3 regions of the Actinomadura sp. 9N407 genome follow, and region 1 is predicted to be linked to each of the others. Evidence: riboswitches for the same ligand, from Rfam matches in the RefSeq annotation. Region 1 holds a riboswitch; each other region holds the start of a gene.
What was found. A riboswitch is a leader RNA that binds a small molecule or an ion and turns the genes downstream of it on or off. The one in region 1 is predicted to bind cobalamin.
Positions count from the first base shown of each region.

Region 2: another riboswitch for cobalamin. It lies ahead of ACH34Q_RS31785 (magnesium chelatase subunit D family protein); the one in region 1 lies ahead of ACH34Q_RS42335 (ribonucleoside-diphosphate reductase subunit alpha).
Region 3: another riboswitch for cobalamin. It lies ahead of metE (5-methyltetrahydropteroyltriglutamate--homocysteine S-methyltransferase); the one in region 1 lies ahead of ACH34Q_RS42335 (ribonucleoside-diphosphate reductase subunit alpha).

Region 1 covers NZ_JBIRAW010000044.1:67,085-73,958, forward strand. Annotated here, with positions in the region: gene ACH34Q_RS42320 (copper resistance protein CopC) at 1-521, opposite strand, end outside; gene ACH34Q_RS42325 (YcnI family protein) at 554-1,270, opposite strand; gene ACH34Q_RS42330 (hypothetical protein) at 1,380-1,955, opposite strand; cobalamin riboswitch at 2,060-2,308, shown strand; gene ACH34Q_RS42335 (ribonucleoside-diphosphate reductase subunit alpha) at 2,399-4,798, shown strand; gene ACH34Q_RS42340 (ribonucleotide-diphosphate reductase subunit beta) at 4,789-5,793, shown strand; gene ACH34Q_RS42345 (PH domain-containing protein) at 5,891-6,262, opposite strand; gene ACH34Q_RS42350 (class I SAM-dependent DNA methyltransferase) at 6,375-6,874, opposite strand, start outside.
Region 2 covers NZ_JBIRAW010000025.1:1,207-8,080, forward strand. Annotated here, with positions in the region: gene ACH34Q_RS31765 (DUF397 domain-containing protein) at 204-404, opposite strand; gene ACH34Q_RS31770 (helix-turn-helix transcriptional regulator) at 401-1,243, opposite strand; gene ACH34Q_RS31775 (ATP-binding protein) at 1,467-2,120, shown strand; gene ACH34Q_RS31780 (TetR/AcrR family transcriptional regulator) at 2,124-2,873, opposite strand; cobalamin riboswitch at 3,023-3,156, shown strand; gene ACH34Q_RS31785 (magnesium chelatase subunit D family protein) at 3,282-5,540, shown strand; gene cobO (cob(I)yrinic acid a,c-diamide adenosyltransferase) at 5,543-6,145, shown strand; gene ACH34Q_RS31795 (cobyrinate a,c-diamide synthase) at 6,172-6,874, shown strand, end outside.
Region 3 covers NZ_JBIRAW010000021.1:132,591-139,464, forward strand. Annotated here, with positions in the region: gene ACH34Q_RS29370 (hypothetical protein) at 1-107, opposite strand, end outside; gene ACH34Q_RS29375 (hypothetical protein) at 602-1,384, shown strand; gene def (peptide deformylase) at 1,381-1,926, opposite strand; gene ACH34Q_RS29385 (DUF4365 domain-containing protein) at 2,150-2,692, shown strand; gene ACH34Q_RS29390 (hypothetical protein) at 2,689-3,870, shown strand; cobalamin riboswitch at 4,097-4,323, shown strand; gene metE (5-methyltetrahydropteroyltriglutamate--homocysteine S-methyltransferase) at 4,360-6,618, shown strand.

The DNA.
Region 1 (6,874 bases):
GCGACGCCGCCCGCGATGGCCGCGATGAGCAGCGCGGCGACACCGATCCACAGCCAGCCGGACGAGGAGCCCTTCTCCTCTTCCTGGCCGGCCGCCTGCGTCGTGGCGGGAGCGGCGGGGGCGGGGGCGGCGGCGCCCGACGGTGCCGTCTGCGTCGCCGGCGAGCCCTTCACCGTGAACGTGTAGGTACCCGTGATCGGGTGGCCGTCGCTGGACACCACGCGCCAGCCGACCGTGTACTCCCCGTTCGCGAGCGTCCCCTTCACCGGCTGGGCGACCTTGTTGTCGATCGCCTGCGCGGCTCCGGCCTCGTGCCGGGTGCCGTCGGGGCCGGTGAGCACGATCCGCGGGACGCGGACGGTCCCGGTGAAGGTCAGTTCGATCTCGCTCGGCGACGCGATCTGCGCGCCCTTCTCCGGGTTGGAGGACTTCAGGGAGTCATGCGCCCAGGCGGGGGCGGCGCCCAGCCCGAGCATCGCTCCGACCAGCGTGAACGCTACTGCGATCTTCCTGATGCTCATGCCTGCCTCCTTGCCCATGACCGCCTTCCTGCTCATGCCTGCCGCCTGGTACGGGAGAGGCCGAAGCCGCCGATCCCGATTCCGATCACACCGGCGGCCAGCCCCAGGCCGCCGACCAGCCGGGCCGTACCGTCGTCAGCGGACGCGGCGGACGCGGGTGTCTTGGCGCTCGTGGCGACCATCCCGGTAGCGGCCGGGGCGGTGCCCTTGGGGGTGAGCTTGAGGACCGGCGCCGGATGCTCGGGCTCGTTCGTCCCGTCGCCCGGGTCCTGATCCCACTTCACGACCTCGTCGTTGGAGTAGGTCTGCTCGGCCTTGAACAGTACCTGGTCGACGTTGGTGGGCAGCGGGCCCATCGAGACGTCGAACTCCTCGAACCGGCCCGTCTCGATCTCGCCGCCCGTCCAGACGATCCGGGAGACGGCCTCGGTGATCTCGCCGCCGTCGGTCTTCACCGGCGCCTCGAGCTTGGCGCGCTCGACCTTGACCGTCCAGCCGGGAACGGCCCGTACCGACACGTGCTCGATCGGGTGGCCGGCCGGCATCTCGATCGCCAGCTTGGTGGTCCCGGCATTGGGCCGCTCGTTCGGGACCCGGAAGGAGACCTTGGTGAACGAGCCCTGCTCGGCGGTACGGGGGTTGGCGGTGACGTGGGCGGCGGCGCCGGAGGCCAGGCCGACGATCGAGACGGCGGTCAGCGAGGCGAGTGCGGCGGCCCTGCGGGCGCGCCTGGACATGTCCCTGGACATGGGGATTCTCCGTTCGAGGCGTACGGAATTCGAGGCGTACGGGTTCATGCCGGACGCGCCGGGAATGGGCGCGCGTCCGGTGGCGTACGGCACTCCTCGTACGGCCCGTTCAGCCGTACGCGAGCGCCCTCGAACGCCGTGGCGGCCCGCGCCGTACGACCTGGTGCCGCAGGATCCGGCCGGCCGGACCCGTCGTGATCTCCGCCACCGTCACCCGGGGTGTACGGGGTGGCACGGTGACGGGTTCGATCGTGAGCAGCAGCCGCGCGGGGCGCTCGGCGATCCGCCGCGCCAGGGACCAGGCGGCCCGTTCACCGCGCCGCAGCCACCAGGCCGAGACGACCGCCGCGCCGATGTGGGCGAGCGTCATCGCCGTACCCGACTCGTGGCCGGCGATCTCGGCGGGCGCGTGATGCCCGCCGGTGGACGAGGCGCCCGCGTACAGGCTGTGCAGGACGAACTGGCCGCCCAGCAGCCCGCCGAGGACGGTCGGCAGCGAACGCTCGTGGCCCGCCAGCGCCAGCGTCACCGCGAGGACCCCGCCGAAGCCGGCCACGATCGCCCAGGAGGGGACCGTGGTGGTGGAGGTCAGCGCGTGCCCGAGGGTCGCCAGCGTCACGCAGACGGTGGTGAAGACCACCGCCCGGGAGGCCCGGAACAGGGGACGCGGCGGCTGCGGTGACATGGCGCGCCCATCGTCCCACCCCCGGCCGGTGATCTCCACACACCCCCCGAGATCGGTATGGCCGCCCCACATCTAGTGTTGTCGCAATCGGCCTCACCTAGATGTAGGGTCATGATCGTGCTGGTTCGCCCGTGCCGATCGAGGGCGCGGGCGTCGTAAGAGGGAACCCGGTGAGATTCCGGGACTGCCCCGCAGCGGTGAGCGGGAACGACCGCCGTCATCGGCACTGGCCCACGCGGCGTTCAGGGAACGCGGCGAGCGGGCCGGGAAGCGACGGCCACTAGGTCACGTCCTCCTTCCGGGAGGCGTGCTGCCCGCGAGTCCGAAGACCTGCCCGCACCGATGTTTCGTCCAGGCCTCGCGGGAGGGCCGGTGGGCGGTGCGCGGCGGCCTGCCGTGCTCCCCTCCCTTGCCGCGGGGCGAGCTCGCGAGGGAGAGAGCACGTGACACGGCAACTCACAGCGCCGCCGGCCACGCCCGGTGTTTCGGACGGTGTTTCCGACGGTTCCACGGGCGTCGCCGCTGAGATCGAGCGCGCCTGCGCCGGACTGCCCGGTGCCGATCCGCGGCCGCTGCTGGCGGCGGTACGGGGCGAGGCTGGCGACGCGCGGCGGCGGGAACGCGCCATCGCCGAGGCCGCCGCGCTGGTGGCCGCCGAACCCGCGTACTCCAGGGTCGCGGCGCGGCTGCTGAGCCTGCGGATCGCCGCCGAGACCGAGGCCGAAGGGGTACGGACGTTCGCGGAGTCCGTCGCCGCGTCGCACGCGGAGGGCCTGCTGGCCGACGAGGCCGCGGCCTTCGTCGCCGAGAACGCCGATGCCCTCGACGACCTGATCGACGCGAGCGCCGACGAGCGTTTCGAGTATTTCGGGCTCCGCACGCTCTACGACCGGTACCTGCTGCGCCACCCGAGCACGCGCCGCGTACTGGAACGGCCGCAGTTCTTCCTGATGCGGGTCGCGTGTGGATTGTCCTACAGCGACGAAGTCGCATCGGGGGGTGTGGGGGGTAGCCCCCCCACGGGTGGACACGACACGGTGGGCGACGCCGCTGAGCTGTACGGGCTGCTCAGCACGCTGTCGTACCTGCCCAGCTCCCCGACGCTGTTCAACTCGGCGGCCCGCCGCCCGCAGCTGTCGTCCTGCTTCCTGCTCGACTCGCCGCAGGACGAGCTGGAGTCGATCTACGAGCGGTACGCGCAGGTGGCCCGGCTCAGCAAGTACGCGGGCGGGATCGGGATCTCGTGGACCCGGGTCCGGTCGCGCGGGTCGCTGATCCGCGGCACCAACGGCCACTCGAACGGGATCGTCCCGTGGCTGCGGACGCTGGACTCCTCCGTCGCCGCCGTCAACCAGGGCGGCCGCCGCAAGGGCGCCGCATGCGTCTACCTGGAGCCGTGGCACGCCGACGTCGAGGAGTTCCTGGAACTGCGCGACAACACCGGCGAGGACGCGCGCCGTACGCACAACCTCAACCTCGCCAACTGGATCCCGGACGAGTTCATGCGCCGGGTCGAGGCCGACGGGACCTGGTCGCTGTTCGACCCCAAGGAGGTCCCCGAGCTCACCGACCTGTGGGGCGAGGAGTTCGACGCCGCGTACCGCAAGGCCGAGGACGACGGCCGGTACGTACGGCAGGTCGAGGCCCGCCGGCTGTACGGGCGGATGATGCGGACGCTCGCCGAGACCGGCAACGGCTGGATGACGTTCAAGGACGCCGCCAACCGGGCCTGCAACCAGACCGCCGATCCCGGCCGCGTGGTGCACCTGTCCAACCTCTGCACCGAGATCCTCGAAGTCACCGGAAACAGCGAGACCGCCGTCTGCAACCTCGGCTCGGTCAACCTGGCGGCCCACACCGGCGAGGACGGGATCGACTGGACGCGGCTGCGCGGCACCGTCCGTACGGCCGTCCGCTTCCTGGACCGGACGATCGACCGCGGCTTCTACCCGACCGACGAGGCGGCGGGGGCCAACCGGCGCTGGCGGCCGGTCGGGCTGGGCGTGATGGGCCTGGCGGACGTGTTCTTCAAGCTGCGGCTGCCGTTCGACTCGCCGGAGGCGCGCGAGCTGTCCACCCGGATCGCCGAGGAGATCGCCCTCGCCGCGTACGGCGCGTCGGCCGACCTGGCCGAGGAGCTGGGACGGCTGCCCGCGTACGAGCACACCCGGACGTCCCGCGGCCAGCTTCACCTGGACCACTTCCCGGACGCGAGCCCGGCCCGTACCGCCGAATGGGACGCCCTGCGCGCCCGGATCGCGGACGTCGGCCTGCGCAACTCGCTGCTGATCGCGATCGCGCCGACGGCCACGATCGCGTCCATCGCGGGCTGCTACGAGTGCATCGAGCCGCAGGTGTCCAACCTGTTCAAGCGCGAGACGCTGTCGGGCGAGTTCCTGCAGATCAACGGCTACCTGGTCGCGGACCTGAAGGCCCTCGGGCTGTGGACGCCGGCCGTACGGGACGCGATCAAGCGCTCGAACGGCTCCGTCCAGGGCATCACCGACCTGCCCGGCGAACTGCGCACCCTCTACCGCACCGCATGGGAACTGCCCCAGAAGTCCCTGATCGACCTGGCGGCGGCGCGCACGCCGTACATCGACCAGAGCCAGTCGCTCAACCTCTTCATGGAGACGCCGACCATCGGCAAGCTCTCCTCGATGTACGCCTACGCGTGGCGGAGCGGTCTCAAGACGACCTACTACCTGCGCTCCCGTCCGGCGACGCGGATCGCGCAGACGACGATCACACCAGCGGCCACGACGGCGACCACGGGCGCCACCACGGACGAGGCCGTCATGTGCTCCCTCGAAAACCCCGAAACCTGCGAGGCGTGCCAGTGAGCCTGCTCGACCCCGGCATGGACCTGACCCTCAGGCCCATGCGCTACCCGGACTTCTACGAGCGCTACCGCGCCGCCATCCGCAACACCTGGACGGTCGAAGAGGTCGACCTGGCCTCCGACCTGGCCGACCTCGCCAAGCTCTCCCCAGAGGAACAGCACCTGGTCAACCGCCTGGTCGCGTTCTTCGCCACCGGCGACTCGATCGTGTCGAACAACCTCGTCCTCAACCTCTACAAGCACATCAACGCCCCGGAGGCGCGCCTCTACCTGTCACGCCAGTTGTTCGAGGAGGCCGTCCACGTCCAGTTCTATCTGACGCTGCTGGACACCTATATCCCGGACAACGACGAGCGCGCGCGGGCGTTCGCGGCGATCGAGCACATCCCGTCCATCCGGGCGAAGGCGGAGTTCTGCTTCCGCTGGATCGATTCCCTGGGCGGCCTGGACTCGCTCCAAACGGCCACCGACCGCCGAACGTTCCTGCTCAACCTCATCTGCTTCGCCGCGTGCATCGAGGGTCTGTTCTTCTACGGGGCGTTCGCGTACGTCTACTGGCTCCGTTCCAGGGGCCTCCTGAACGGCCTCGCGTCCGGCACCAATTGGGTGTTCCGGGACGAGTCCATGCACATGGAGTTCGCCTTCGCGGTCGTCGACACCGTACGGGCCGAGGAGCCCGAACTGTTCGACACCGAGATGACCGACCAGGTCACCCGCATGATGGAAGAGGCCGTCGAAGCCGAACTGGCCTTCGCCCACGACCTCTGCGGCGACGGTCTCGCAGGAATGAGCGCCGACGACATGCGCATCTACCTGGAGTACGTGGCCGACCAGCGCCTCGCACGACTCGGCCTACCGGTCCGCTACGGATCGTCCAATCCGTTCGCCTTCATGGAGCTGCAGGACGTCCAGGAGCTGTCCAACTTCTTCGAGCGCCGCGTCTCCGCCTACCAGCGAGGAGTAGAAGGAACCGTAGCCTTGGACGAAGCCTTCTAACCCATCCCCGCCCTCCTCGTCGACTCGTGGCGTGTTCGCCTCTGGCGTCGCCGTCAAGGCGAACACGCCACGAGTCAATCTGGGCGGCTGGGACGGTTCAGCGGGTGATGAGGTCCGTGATCACGTTGTGCACGTGATGGGTCTTCTCCTCGCCCCGGAACTCCACCTCGTACAGCTGCGTCCCCACGTGGATCGCGATGGCGCCGCTGGAGAAGAACGAGCCGGCCCACGACTTGTTGCTGACCACGCTGACCGAGCTGATCTTCGCGTACGGGATGCTCGTGATCGCGACCCGCTTGCCGACGAACGACGTGTCCTGAACGATCACGCGCCGGTTCGTGAGCCCGATGAATCCCGTGCCGGCGCCCACCGCGTCGTACACCGCGATGATCTGCTCGCCGGGCAGCAGCCCGCTCTCGATCTGCTTGAGCTGCCCCGACCTGTCGTGCGGAACCCCGCCGCGCCCCATATCGCCTCCCGTGTGCCGTTACCGGGTACGACGGCCGGACGGTATCGCCCGTTCCAGGACAAAGGCCCTTTCGTTCAGCTGGTGGCCAGGAGGTCAGCGGGGGGTCGGGAGGTCAGCGGGTGGCGAGCAGGAAGGCTTGCCGGGTCGGCTCCGGATAGTCGCCGTCCTTGTCGGGCTCGCGCAGAAGGCGCGCCCGTACGTCCAGCCCGGCCCCGGCGAGCAGTTCGGCCACCTGGTCCGGCCGCCGATGGTGGAAGTCGAGCGAGATCTCATGCCCGGCGGCCCGTGACCAGTGCGCCACCTCGTCCCCGACCTGGAAGGCGAGCAGCAGGTGGCCGCCGGGAGCCAGCGCCCGGTGGAACTCGCTGAAGACCGCCGCCAGCCGCTCGTGCGGGACGTGGATGATCGAGTACCAGGCCACGATGCCGCCGAGGCCGCCGTCCGGAAGGCCCAGTCCCGGCATCGAGCCCACCTCGAACCGCAGGTCCGGGTACGCCCGCCGGGCCGAGGCGATCATCTCGGGCGACAGGTCGATCCCGAACGCCGGCAGGCCCAGGCCGTGCAGGTACGCCGTGATGCGGCCGGGTCCGCAGCCGATGTCGGCGACCGGTC
Region 2 (6,874 bases), on a different contig from region 1:
TGTTCATGGGCGCCTGCTGTTCATCGGCGCTGTTCCTAGGCGCTGTCGTGCCTAGGCACTGTTCGTTCCTGAGCACTGTGCCCAGCAGGCATCGCGATACTAGAACACGTTCTAGTTCGGGGGAAGGGCGGGAAGGGTGGGAAGGACGAAGGCCGCGGCGTGTCCGCCGCGGCCTTCTGGATGCGTCCCCGCCTTGGTGTCCGTCAGATGCGCTTGAGGGTCACCAGGAGACTCCGCCACTCGGTCGGCGTGAACATCAGCGCCGGACCGTGCGGGTCCTTGGAGTCACGTACGGCCCGGTGCTCGGCGTTGAGCGCCGCGACTTCGACGCACTGGTTGCCGCTCCCGCTGTAGGAGGACGTCCGCCAGCGGGCTTGGGTGAGGTCGCGATCGGGGTGGTTCACGGGCTGCTCCTTGCTGCCTCGGCGATGAGGTGCGCGGAATCCTCGGGGGGAAGGGCGGCCGCCGCGACGCGGTCGAAGCGGTCCCCATGTGTTGCTATTTCCTCGGCGCTTTCGAGATAAACGTCGCCCATGGTGCCCTCTACGTAGGCGATATCAGGGTCTGCGGGGTTCGGAAACGAAAGTATCGTGAAACGTCCGTCAAGTCCGGCATGTGCCCCTGTGTCATACGGGAGTACCTGAATGTCGATCCGCGGCCGGGCGGCGAACTCGGCCAGCGCGGCCAGCTGGGCCCGCATCACCGGCCATCCCCCGATCGGGCGGTGCAGCACGCCCTCGTCCACGATGAGGTGCACCCGGGGCGCCTCGGCCCGGTCCAGCAGCGCCTGCCGGGCCTTGCGGGCGTCGATCCGTCGTTCGATCTCGGTCGGCCCCGGCAGCATCCGGCCCGCGGTGATCACCGCACGGGAGTAGTCCTCGGTCTGCAGCAGCCCGTGGACGAGCTGGGTGTCCCAGGCGCGGATCTGGGACGCCTCGTCCTCCAGTGCCACGTAGCTGCCGGTGAACACGTCCGCGTAGGCCGTCCACCAGCCGCGCTGGCCCGCCTCCCGGGCCAGGTTGATCAGGGCGTCCCGCCCGGGGCTGGGGAAGCCGTACAGGTCGAGAAGGTCGGCGATATCGCCGGGTTTGGGACGGGTCTGCCCGGTCTCCAGCCGGGAGACGGTGGCCCGGGACCAGTCGAGCCGGTCCGCCACCTCCTGCAGGGTCAGTCCCTGCGTCTCGCGCAGCCTGCGCAGTTCCCGGGCCAGCCGGCGTCCACGGACGGTGGGGCGATACGTCATGAGCCGAGAGTCTCCCGATTCGGTCGGTTCCGTTCAAGGCATATGACCATGCCGGTAACGGCAATCTCGCAAAGCGTGTTGCAAGGATGAGAATCTCACGCGAAGGTGGATTCATGTGACCGCTCGGAGACATTGCGTTACCCACCAGACGCGTGCAGTTCCACCACCGGGTGACGGGGCAGTTCGCAACCGCGCACCATGGACAGCCACGCGGGAGGATCCCGTGCAGACCTCGCCAGAGACGGCAGGCGGAGCCGAGGGCTTCGCCGCCGCCGACCACGCTTCCGACCGGACACCCGCCTACCTGGGCACCGCGGTGTCCGCTCCACCGGCACCGTGCGCTCCACCGACACCGTCCGCTCCACCGGCATCGTCCACGCCGGCCACCCCGTGTACCGGTACGCCGGCCGCGTTCACGTCCGGCTTCGTACCCCGGGGCCTGGCCTGGACGCTGCCCGCGGGCCCGGGCTGCGCGAGCCACGCCCGAAGGGTCCTGGCCGAGGCGCTGGCCGAGGCGGGCGTGGACCGGTCGGTCATCGGTGACGCCCAGCTGATGGCGAGCGAGCTCGCCACCAACGCCCACCAGCACGCCCGCGACCACGGCCCGCATGAGCTCTGGCTCTACACCGGGCCGCCCGGTGAGACCCGGTGCGCGGTCTTCGACCGGCATGTGTCGGCCCGGCTGACGGGCTACTCGTGGACGTCGGGCGACTTCGGCCGCGGGCTGAGCATCGTCCAGGAGCTCTCCGAAGGGCGCTGGGGGATGCTGCGGGCGCTGTCGCGGCGTACTCCCAGAGTGCAGGGCAAGGCGGTGTGGTTCACCATCCCGGGCCAGGTCCGGCTTCCGGTGCACCTGCTCGGCCGCCCCGCCGGCTGAACCTCACACGCTTCCGGCGTCGGTCCTGGCCTGCCGGGCGACCTCAGGCCGGGCGACCTCAGGCTGGGCGATCTCAGGCTGGGCCTCCTCGACCCGCGCCTGCTCAGGCTGGGCCTGCTCGGTCCGGGCCTGCTCTACGGCGGGGGCGATGTCGGTGAGGAGCGTCAGGAGCGAGCGGGCCAGCAGCGTGTGCACCTGGCCGCGGTCGAGGGTGCTCTCCTGCAGCCACTGCCGGGTGGCGGCGTCCGCCAGGCCGGAGTACGAGCGCAGTACGGCGCGGACCGTGTCGTTCGGGTGCGTCACCCGCAGCACGGTGAGCATGTGCTCGACGGTGAGGTCGCGGGCGCGGTGGATGATGTGCAGCAGTTGCGGGTCGCGGCCGAAGCCCTCGGCGTCCACGGCGGCGAACCAGGTGGTGGCGTTGGCCTCGGCGGCGTCCAGGAAGAGCCCGACGCACATGTCGACGGCGTCCGCCAGCGGCTGCGACTCGTCCGGCGGCGGGGCCTGCACCGCGATCGAGTGCGACAGGCCGCGGACGACCTCCAGGAACAGCTCCCGCTTGGTGCCGAAGTAGTAGTGCAGCAGCCCGCGCCGTACACCGGCCTCCTCCGCGATGGCGGACGTGGAGACGTCGGCGTACGGGAGTTCGGTGAACATCCGCCGCGCCACGCCGAGGATCTGGTCGCGTCGCTCGTCTCGGGGCAGCCGCTGGTAGCGGGGGGTCCGGTCGGGACGGGGGAGGGACGGGGCCACCTGTACAGCCTATGCCGCGGTACGGCGCGCACGGCACCGCTGTGCAGAGCCCGCAGGCCGCCTCGTGCATTGTCCCTCGCTGCGCTGTCACCCTGCCGCGACTTGGGCGGTCCCAGGCGATATGCCATTCTGTGCAGGCGACGGAAGCGGAGGAACCCGGTGCGAATCCGGGGCTGTCCCGCAACTGTGACCATGGGGAGCTTCCCCTCGCGTTCGGCCACGGCGTCCCGTACGGGACGCTGGAAGGCCGAGGGGGAGTGGCGATCCGGGAGCCAGGAGACTCCGGCCGTCGCGGGGGACGCGGGTGACCGCCGGCTCGAGACGGCTCGGGTTCGTCCCTCTGCAGGACCGCCACGGGCGTGGATACCCGAGGGAAGGACGATGAGGCATGCCCTGTCTGATGGGCCGATGAGCCGCGCGCGAGGCGCCGCGGCGCGCTACCCCTTTTCCGCCGTCGTCGGGATGGACGACCTCAAGCTGGCATTGCTGATCAACGCGGTGTCGCCGGGTGTCGGCGGCGTGCTGGTCCGGGGCGAGAAGGGCACCGCGAAGTCGACGATCGTCCGCGCGCTGGCCGATCTGCTCCCCTCGGTCCAGGTCGTGGCGGGCTGCCGCTTCGGCTGCGCGCCGCGCGATCCCGACCCCGGCTGCCCGGACGGCCCGCACCCGGTCTTCGACGACGATGACGACGAGGTCGAGGGCGAACGGCCCGAGGGTGAACGGGCCGGGGGTGCACGGGGCGAGAGTGCACGGGGCAAGAGCGCGCGGGCGCAGCCGGTCGAACGGCCCGGGGCCGAGGAGCGGCCGGCCCGCCTGGTGGAACTGCCCGTCGGGGCCTCCGAGGACCGGCTCACCGGCTCCCTGGACATCGAGCGGGCGCTCACCGAGGGCGTGAAGGCGTACGAGCCCGGCCTGCTGGCCGCCGCCCACCGCGGGGTGCTCTACGTCGACGAGGTCAACCTGCTGCACGACCACCTGGTCGACCTGCTGCTGGACGCGGCCGCGATGGGCGAGTCGTACGTGGAGCGCGAGGGCGTGTCGATCCGGCATGCCGCGCGCTTCCTGCTGGTCGGCACCATGAACCCGGAGGAGGGCGAGCTGCGGCCGCAGCTGCTCGACCGGTTCGGGCTGACCGTCGAGGTGGCGGCCACCCGCGACCCGGCGGAGCGGGCCGAGGTCGTCCGGCGGCGGCTGGACTTCGAGGAGGACCCGGTCCGGTTCGCGTCGGGCTGGGCGGTCGCCGAGGCCGAGCTGGCGGCCCGGATCTCCGCCGCTCAGTCCCGGCTCGCGCGGGTGGAGCTCGGCGACGCCGCGCTCCGGCAGATCACCGCGGTCTGCGCCGCGTTCGAGGTGGACGGCCTGCGCGCCGACCTGGTCACGGCGCGGGCCTCGATCGCGCTGGCCGCCTGGCACCGGCGCACCGTGGTCACGGCCGAGGACGTACGGACGGCGGCCCGGCTGGCGCTGCCGCACCGCCGCCGCCGCGACCCGTTCGACGCGCCCGGCCTGGACGAGGACCGCCTGGACGAGATCCTCCAGGAGCACGCCGGCCCCGGGGACGGCGGTCCTTCGGAGCCTGAGCGGCCCGAGGAGCCCGAGCCGCCGCAGGACGATGACGGACCCGATGACGACGGCCCCGGCGACGGCGGCGGGGACGGCGACGGCCCGGGTGGCGGCAAGCCCGACGGCCCCGGCGGCGACGCGGTGCTCAGCGTGCTCGACGCGCTGCTGAGCGGGCGGCCGGTGACCGACTCCGATGGCGCCCGTCCCGCCGACGAGCGCCACACTCCGGCGGATCCCAGTGATCCCAGTGATCCCAAGGAAGGCAAGGAAGGCAAGGAAGGCAAGGAAGGCAACGAGCCCGCCGAGAGCGAGCCCGCGCCGGCGGACGCCGCGTTCAAGCCTCGCCTCTTCACCGTGCCCGGGATGGGTGCGGGCGCGCCCGGCCGCAGGTCCAAGGCCCGCAGCCCGTACGGGCGGGTCTCCGGGGCCCGGCCCGGCTCGCGCGGCCTGCACCTGAACGCGACGCTGTACGCCGCGGCCCCGCACCAGCACGCGCGCGGCCGTACCGGTCCCGGGATCGTCGTCGCGCCGCCCGACCTGCGGGAGGCGGTACGGGACGGGCGCGAGGGCAACCTGGTGCTGTTCGTCGTCGACGCCAGCGGCTCGATGGCCGCCCGGCGGCGGATGCGCGCGGTGAAGGGCGCGGTGCTCAGCCTGCTGCTGGACGCCTACCAGCGCCGCGACAAGATCGGGCTGATCACGTTCCGGGGCACCGGCGCGGAGCTGGCGCTGCCGCCGACGTCGTCGGTCGAGGCCGGCGCGCGGCGGCTGGAACGGCTGCCCACCGGCGGCCGTACGCCGCTGACCGCCGGCCTGCTGCGCGCCGCCGAGACGCTGCGGGTCGAGCGGATGCGCGATCCGGCCCGCCGGCCGCTGCTGGTCGTGGTCACCGACGGCCGCGCCACGCACGGCCCCGATCCCAGCGCGGCGGCCGGGCTGCTGGCCGATGTGGCGTCGGTCGTCGTCGACTGCGAGTCGGGTCCGGTACGGCTCGGGCTGGCGGCCGAACTGGGCGTACGGCTCGGTGCCGAGACCGTACGGCTGGAGGATCTCGGCTCTGACGAACTGGCCGGGGTCGTCCGGGCCTCCAGGAAGGTGGCGTAGCGATGCCGCAGGGCAAGCCGGAGTACGTGCCCGAGGACGGGCTGACGACCAGGCAGCGCCGCAACCGGCCGCTGGTGATCGTCCACACGGGTCCGGGCAAGGGGAAGTCGACCGCCGCGTTCGGGCTGGCGCTGCGCGCCTGGAACCAGGGCTGGGCGGTCGGGGTGTTCCAGTTCGTCAAGTCCGCCAAGTGGCGGATCGGCGAGGAGCGGGCGCTGCGCGTGCTCGGCGAGAGCGCCGAGGGCGGCTCGGTGACCTGGAACAAGATGGGCGAGGGCTGGTCGTGGATCCAGCGTCCGGGCACCGAGGCCGACCATGAGGCCGACGCCCGCGAGGGCTGGGAGCAGATCAAGCGCGATCTGGCCGCCGAGGCGTACCGCTTCTACGTCCTGGACGAGTTCACGTACCCGATGAAGTGGGGCTGGATCGACGTCGAGGACGTCATCGCGGCGCTCAAGGACCGGCCCGGCGACCAGCATGTGGTGATCACCGGCCGGGACGCCGATCCGCGGCTGGTGGAGTTCGCCGACCTGGTCACCGAGATGGGCAAGGTGAAGCACCCGATGGACGGGGGCCAGAAGGGTCAGAAGGGCATCGAGTGGTGAGCGGTCCACGGATCGCCGCTCCCCGGCTGGTGGTGGCCGCGCCCGCCTCGGGCAGCGGCAAGACGACCGTCGCGACCGGCCTGATGGCGGCGCTCACCGCGCGCGGGACGGCCGTGTCGCCGCACAAGGTCGGGCCCGACTACATCGATCCCGGCTACCACGCACTGGCCACCGGCCGCCCGGGCCGCAACCTGGACCCGTGGCTGACGTCCCCGGAGCTGATCGTTCCGCTGTTCCTGCACGGGTTCCAGCAGGGGCCGGTGGGCGCGGGCGTGGCGGTGGTCGAGGGCGTGATGGGCCTGTACGACGGCGCGGCCGAGCAGGGCGAGTTCGCCTCGACCGCGCATGTCGCCAAGCTCCTGGACGCGCCCGTCGTTCTGGTGGTCGACGCGTCGGCGGCGGGACGTTCGGTGGCGGCGACCGTCCACGGGTTCCGTACGTACGGCGACATTCGCCTCGGCGGGGTGGTCCTCAACCGGATCGGCTCGGACGGGCACGAGCGGATGTGCCGCGAGGCCGTCGAGGAACTGGGCGTTCCGGTGCTGGGCGCGCTGCGGCGCCGCGACGACATCGAGACGCCGTCCCGGCACCTCGGGCTGGTCCCGGCGGCGGAGCGCAGCGCCGAGGCCGTCGCCACGGTCGAACGGCTGGGCGCGCTCGTCGCCGCCTCGTGCGACCTCGACGCCCTGATGGCGCTGGCCCGTACCGCTCCCGACCTGTACGCCGAGC
Region 3 (6,874 bases), on a different contig from region 1:
GACTTCGGGTCGGAATTCCGCCCCTTGCCCTTCTTCTTCAGGGCTTTCTGGAAGGGGTTGTCGTCACCGTTGTTGTGGTTCATGGGGTTCTGGTTGATGGCACGCAAGAACTGACACCTCCGGGCAGGTCGAATTCGGCCCGCTAAAGGCCGATGAAAATGGCTTGAGGACAGGCCTGAGGACAAGCCTGAGGAACGAGCGCCGGAACGGGTGTGGAGTCATCGTGCCTGGTCACGGCCGTGCGAACCCATGCGGAGACACAGGTGTTCACGGTGGCGAACAGGCGTTGAAAGCGATGTGATGCCGATGAATCCGCGCCCGTGGCGCTGGACTGGGAGCGGGCCGGGACGGCGTTCGGGGCAATGTACGGAACGAGGGTGCGTATCAGTGCTTCGCACCAATGCTTCGTAACGATGCGCCCGCGCTGTCGCGGCGGCTCAACCGGTGGGTATCAGGACTCCATGGCCCCAATATTAGCTTCATGATCCGCTCTGTCAACCCCGTCATTCGATCCGGGGTGACGGGCGGGCCGTCGCGCGGGTGCTGGCCGGATTTGTCGGTTTCATGGCAAGTGAAGGCGGGCAGCGGAATAATCGCCCAGATGGTGCCACTTCCGTTGCGCTTCCACTGCCGGCCCGTACCGGGGGCCGCTGTGACGATGCTGGGGCTGGGCGGGGTGGCCGAGCCCGTCTGGGGCTGGGGGCTGTTGCAGACCTCTCACGCCACGCTGACCGAAGTGGCCGCGCTGGCGCCGCACCCCGAATCGTGTCTGCCCCTAGGAGCCGGGCAGGGGGCCTACTGGGCCGACCTGGCGGTACGGGACCACGTGACCGGTGAGGTGTGGACCGGGACCAAGACGTTCCTGCCGAGCCGCGTGGACGGTATCCAGGCGATGACGGGCGTGACCACGACCCTGATGTCGGACGCGGAGTTCATCACGGGGATCCCGGGCGCATGGTCGGGCGCGATCGCGGGCGTTCCGGGGCACGGCTATCTCCATCCGAACGGCGTCGGCCGGCTACCGCTCGGTCCCTCCGACCTGGCGGACGCGCCGCAGCACATCCGCACGTTCTTCCCCGTACTGCTCGACGCGCGCATCGACCCGGAGGCGGTCTGCGCGCTCGCCGGCGACTTCCTGGACGTACCGGGCCGGTCGTACGTTCTGGCCGCGTTCCTGCTCCAGGACCTGCAGAGCCACCGGCATCACCTGGACGTAGTACGGGAGGCGCCTCCGGGGTGGGAGCACACGGGCAACGCGTGCCATCTCGTACGCGGCACCGAGACCGTACGGCTGGAGCACCTCTGGCTTGAGGGGCGTGCGTGCGAGCTGCCCGTGAAGGAGTTCCACCGGGCGCTCGACGCGTACGAACAACTACTCGGCTAGGGCGCGGCGGCTTCCGCCTCGGCTTCGGCGCGGAGCTGCTCGTACTCCTTGAGGACCTTCTTACGCGCGCGCCCGGACAGGCGGTCGATGTAGACGCGCCCCTCCAGGTGGTCGCACTCGTGCTGCAGGCATCGGGCGAGTAGCCCGGTCCCCTCTACGGTGACCTCGTTGCCCTTCACATCGAAGCCGTGGCACGTCGCACGGTCGGGACGGGCCAGCTTGGCGTACGGGCCGGGCACCGAAAGGCAGCCCTCGTCGTCATCGTCCAGGCGGCGCTCCCCGAGTTCCGGTAGGACGAGGGTGGGGTTGATGAGGACGCCCTTGTGCTCGCGGTCGTCGGCGTCATGGCAGTCGTACACGAACACGCGCAGGCCTACGCCGACCTGGTTGGCGGCGAGCCCGACGCCGTTCGCCTCGTACATGCTGGCGAACATGTCCTCCACGAGCTGTGCGAGCTCGTCGTCGAACCGTTCGACCGTACGGCACGGCGCGTGCAGGACCGGCTCCCCCACCAGCGTGATCGGTCGTACCTGTCCCGTCATCCCGCATCCCTTCCCGCGTCCGGGCGAACCCAGCGTCGGCCCCCTGAATGCTACTGACGTCGCGTGCCCGTTACTCACGGCCGGCACGATGCCCGTGACTCCCCACCCACTCTGCATTCACGGACTTGGCGGCAGGTTCAAGGCACGTTGTCCAACACGTCACCCACCACCCGCTGTGCGCGACTTGCCACGCTCGAGCCGAGTTGTACGACACAATCGACCCGTGCGGGACCACGACCAGAACACCCTCCAAGGTGACTTCGGCGAAGCCTGGCTAGAGGCTGTCGCAGCGGGCTGCGGCCTCCTTCACGGTCGGCCTACCACGGTAGATCTCCAGAAGGCGGACGTGCAGCTCGTGTACCCAGGGGTGGAACTGGGGACGTACTACCCCACTGTGAACGTGCAGGTAAAAACTACGATCGAGCTTAGGCAGCTTGACTCCGGAGACTTCAGCTACGACCTTGACCTTGAGACCTACCATGTGCTCAGGCGCACCGATCACGCCGTTGGTAGAGTACTCGCCGTCATCGGCGTTCCTGGAGAAGGTGAGAAGGTGCGCCTTCACGAGCAGGGAACGCTCCTGTGCGGTCGTGGGGCATGGGTGTCACTTGAGGGCATGAAGCCCTCAAGCAACGGGACGAGCCAAGTGGTCCGCCTTCCTACGATCAACAGCCTGGATCGTTCAGGCCTGTACAGGATGCTCAAGACGTACGGAGTTCGGCGATCGACCCCGGTTCCCGCCATTGATGTTTGGGAGCAACCGTGAGCCAACTGGATGCCGCTCCTGGGCGTGCCGCATTTAAGGCCCCCGGTCTGGAAGCGCTCAAAAACTACCTTCAGAGATCAGGTTGGTCTCTCGAGGATGTCGATGGCCGTACGAGCCTGTGGCGACCCGCTGATGGTGTCGCCGATCGCGTGATTCGCATCGTCCTACCTGCACAGCAGAATGTGCGCGACTATTCCGAGCGCGCCTACGAGGCTTTGGAGGCACTATCTTTTGTTGAGCGGAGGCTGCCCCAGGAGATAGTCAATGACATTCTTTTTGGCGGGGCAGACAATGTTGCCGTCCGCCTCACTCCAGACGTTCCACCGGGCGAAGCCCCCTTAAACCTTGCGCATTCTGCAATTTCTGCCCTCAAGAACTATGTGGTCGCCGCCGCTGCCGCACTGGACTCTGACTCTCTCGTCCTGCCCCCGAGGCGCCCTCAGCGCGCTGAAGCTTATGCTGCCCAAGCAAGGATCTCGACGCAGCCGGGAAGTTTCATTCTTTCTCTCGCACTGCCCCTGGACGACGTTTATTCAACTGAGACTGATGATTCAGTGCCGCCAGGCCAGGAGTCGCTCGTTCAGGTACCCCCTCAGCCCTTCGGGCGAAAAGTGACGAACAGAATGCTTGCGGCCGCAAGGAAGGCCCAAGGGTTGGCGGAGCACGTCAGCGAGGGGAACCTTCCGCTCTCCTCGTTTGGAGAACATTCTCCGGGTGCGCCTAATGCTACAGAACTCGCCGCCTTGAGTTCCTTGGGAGGCGTGGACCATGGAACATATCAGGTCCGTTTCGCCAAAACACCGCTTGCAGGTGGCGCGACACTTCCGGCATTTCTTCGCATAACGCCTGGCCAGCAACGCATTCTCGGTGAAGCTGCCGACTACCTGCGCACCAAGCAATCCAGGGCGGGAGTCACTGTCACCGGCCTCGTCGTCCGCTTGTTCCGGGAAGGTAAATATGGGCGAGGAGAGGCGGTGGTTCAAGGTGTTTCTGATGACTCCGGTGAACCTCGTCGGTATCGAGTGGAACTAGGTGAGACCGACTACAACGAGGCGTTCCGGGCTCACGGGAATGGGCTACTGGTAACCGTGACGGGCGATTTGGACATAAGGGGAACGAGGCGATCGATTCGAAGAATCACATCGTTCTCTGTTCTCCCGGGCCCGGAAGACGAGTAGCCGGCAAGTACAACCTGGTTTTACGGGCACTTGCAATCGCTTGCGGTACAAGCCGAGCGCAGCTCAGCCGCCCTGGCGGCGGGATCGGTTTGGTTCTCCCTGCTGACAGCGCGGGCCACAATGGGGTCCGTTCGTCCCCGACCGTGATCGTTCACTCGCCCTCGCGATGGCGTGGGTGCCGGTGGCCGGTCGTGGGCCCCCTGAATGCTACTGACGTCGCGTGCCTATACTCGCGGTTGCGGATGGTTCACCTGTGCCGCGTCCCAGCGGACGGGTGTCGTAAGAGGGAACCCGGCGAGATTCCGGGACTGCCCCGCAGCGGTGAACGGGAACGACCGCCGTCATCACGCACTGGACCGCCGGAAGCGGTCTGGGAAGCGACGGCCAGTAGGGCGTGCCTGACCGGCACGGTGCCCGTGAGTCCGAAGACCTGCCTCCGCCCGCGCGCCGGCCGGCGCGCGGAGTCCATGGCGACGAGGGAGAGCTGCCATGACATCTACGACCGTGCTCGGTTATCCCCGGATCGGCCCGGAACGCGAGCTGAAGCGCGCGACCGAGGCCTACTGGGCGGGACGCGCCGGCGAAGCCGAGCTCCTCCGTACGGGAGCGGGCCTGCGGCGCGACGTGTGGACCGGGCTGAGGGACGCCGGGCTGGAGCAGATCCCGTCCAACACGTTCTCGCTGTACGACCAGGTGCTCGACACCACCGTCCTGCTGGACGCGGCGCCGGCGCGCTTCCGGCATCTCAGCGGGCTGGACGCCTACTTCGCGATGGCGCGGGGAGCGGACGGCATTCCGGCGCTGGAGATGACGAAGTGGTTCGACACGAACTACCACTACCTCGTTCCTGAGCTGGGCCTGGACACGAGGCCGCGGCTCGCCGGCGGGGGCGGGGCCAAGCCGATCGCCGAGTACCGGGAGGCGCGGGCGCTCGGCATCGAGACCCGGCCGGTGCTGGTGGGCCCGCTGACGTACCTGCTGCTGGCCAAGCCCGCGCCGGACGCGCCCGAGGGCTTCCGGCCGCTCGACCTGCTGGACCCGGTCGTCGAGGTGTACGCGGAGCTGCTCGAACGGCTCGCCGGCGAGGGCGCGCAGTGGGTCCAGCTGGACGAGCCCGCGCTCGCGGCGGACCGTACCGACGAGGAGCTGGAGGCGCTCCGCCGGGCGTACGACCGGCTCGCCGGGCTGACGTCACGGCCTCGCCTGATGGTCGCCACCTACTTCGGGGAGATCGGCGCGGCGCTTCCCGCCCTCGCCGCGACCCGGGTGGAGGCGATCGGCCTGGACTTCGTCGCCGGGCCCGGCAACCTCCAGGCGCTGGCCTCGATCGGCGGGCTGCCGCGCCGCACGCTGGTCGCCGGGGTGGTGGACGGCCGCAACGTGTGGCGCACCGACCTGTCCAAGTCCGTGTCGACCTGCGCCTCGCTGCTCGGCCTGGTGGGCGAGGTGGTGGTCGGTACCTCCTGCTCGCTGCTGCACGTACCGCTGGACGCGGACGCCGAGCCGGACCTGGACCCCGGGCTGCGGGCGCGGCTGGCGTTCGCGCGGCAGAAGGTGGACGAGGTGGTGCTGCTCGGCCGGGCGCTGCGCGAGGGCCACGACGTGATCGCCGACGCGGACGGGGACGTGGTGGCGCGGCCCAGGATCGACAACCGGGTACGGGCGCGGCTGGACGCGCTCGGCGACGGTTCCGTCCGTCCCGACCGGTCCGTACGGTTCGCGGCGCAGCAGCGAGCGCTGGAGCTACCGCCGCTGGCGACCACGACGATCGGCTCGTTCCCGCAGACGGCGGAGGTACGGCGGGCGCGCGCCGACCACCGGGCCGGGCGGATCGACGCCGACGCGTACGAGAAGGTCATGCGGGCCGAGATCGACCGCGTCATCGCGCTGCAGGAGGAACTGGGCCTGGACGTCCTCGTCCACGGCGAGCCCGAGCGCAACGACATGGTGCAGTACTTCGCCGAGCAGCTCGACGGGTACGCGGCCACCGTGAACGGCTGGGTGCAGTCGTACGGCACCCGCTACGTCCGGCCGCCGATCCTGCACGGGGACGTGTCGCGCCCGGAGGCGATGACCGTCCGCTGGACGACCTACGCGCAGTCGCGCACGCGCCGTCCGGTCAAGGGCATGCTGACCGGGCCGGTGACGATGCTGGCCTGGTCGTTCGTCCGGGACGACCAGCCGCTCGGCGAGACCGCCCGGCAGGTGGCGCTGGCGCTGCGGGACGAGATCCGCGATCTGGAGGCCGCCGGGATCGGGGTCGTCCAGGTCGACGAGCCGGCGCTGCGCGAGCTGCTGCCGCTGCGCCGGTCCGCGCACGCCGCGTACCTGGAGTGGGCGGTCGGCGCGTTCCGGCTGGCGACCTGCGGGGTGGCGGACTCCACGCAGATCCACACGCACATGTGCTACTCGGAGTTCGGCGAGGTCATCGGCGCCATCGGCGACCTGGACGCCGACGTGGCGAGCGTGGAGGCGGCCCGTTCGCACATGGAGCTGGTCACCGACCTGCGCGAGGCCGGGTACGGCAGCGGCATCGGGCCGGGCGTGTACGACATCCACTCGCCGCGCGTTCCGGCGGTCGAGGAGATGGAGGAGTCGTTGCGGCGGGCCCTGCAGGCCATCGCGCCGGGACGGCTCTGGGTCAACCCCGACTGCGGGCTGAAGACCCGCGGCTATCCGGAGACCGAGGCGGCGCTGCGCAACATGGTGGAGGCGGCGCGCCGCGTCCGCGACTCCCTGTCCAGCTGACCCTCTCAGCGTCTGATCCACTCAGGGTCTGACTCACTCAGCGTCTGACCCACTCAGCGCCGGTCCGGTACGGCATCGTGCCGGGCCGGCGCGTTCGGGCGCAAGAGCGCGCCGGAGGGTTGGGAACGGTCCCGGTCTGGAACGGGATCCGGCATGGCCCGTCACAGAGGGACTTGCCCCTCGTGTTGCTTGTGTGCAGATTGATAACCGCAGCGCCCAAGAAATTGTCATCGTGACTATCTCTGTGGAGGCGACC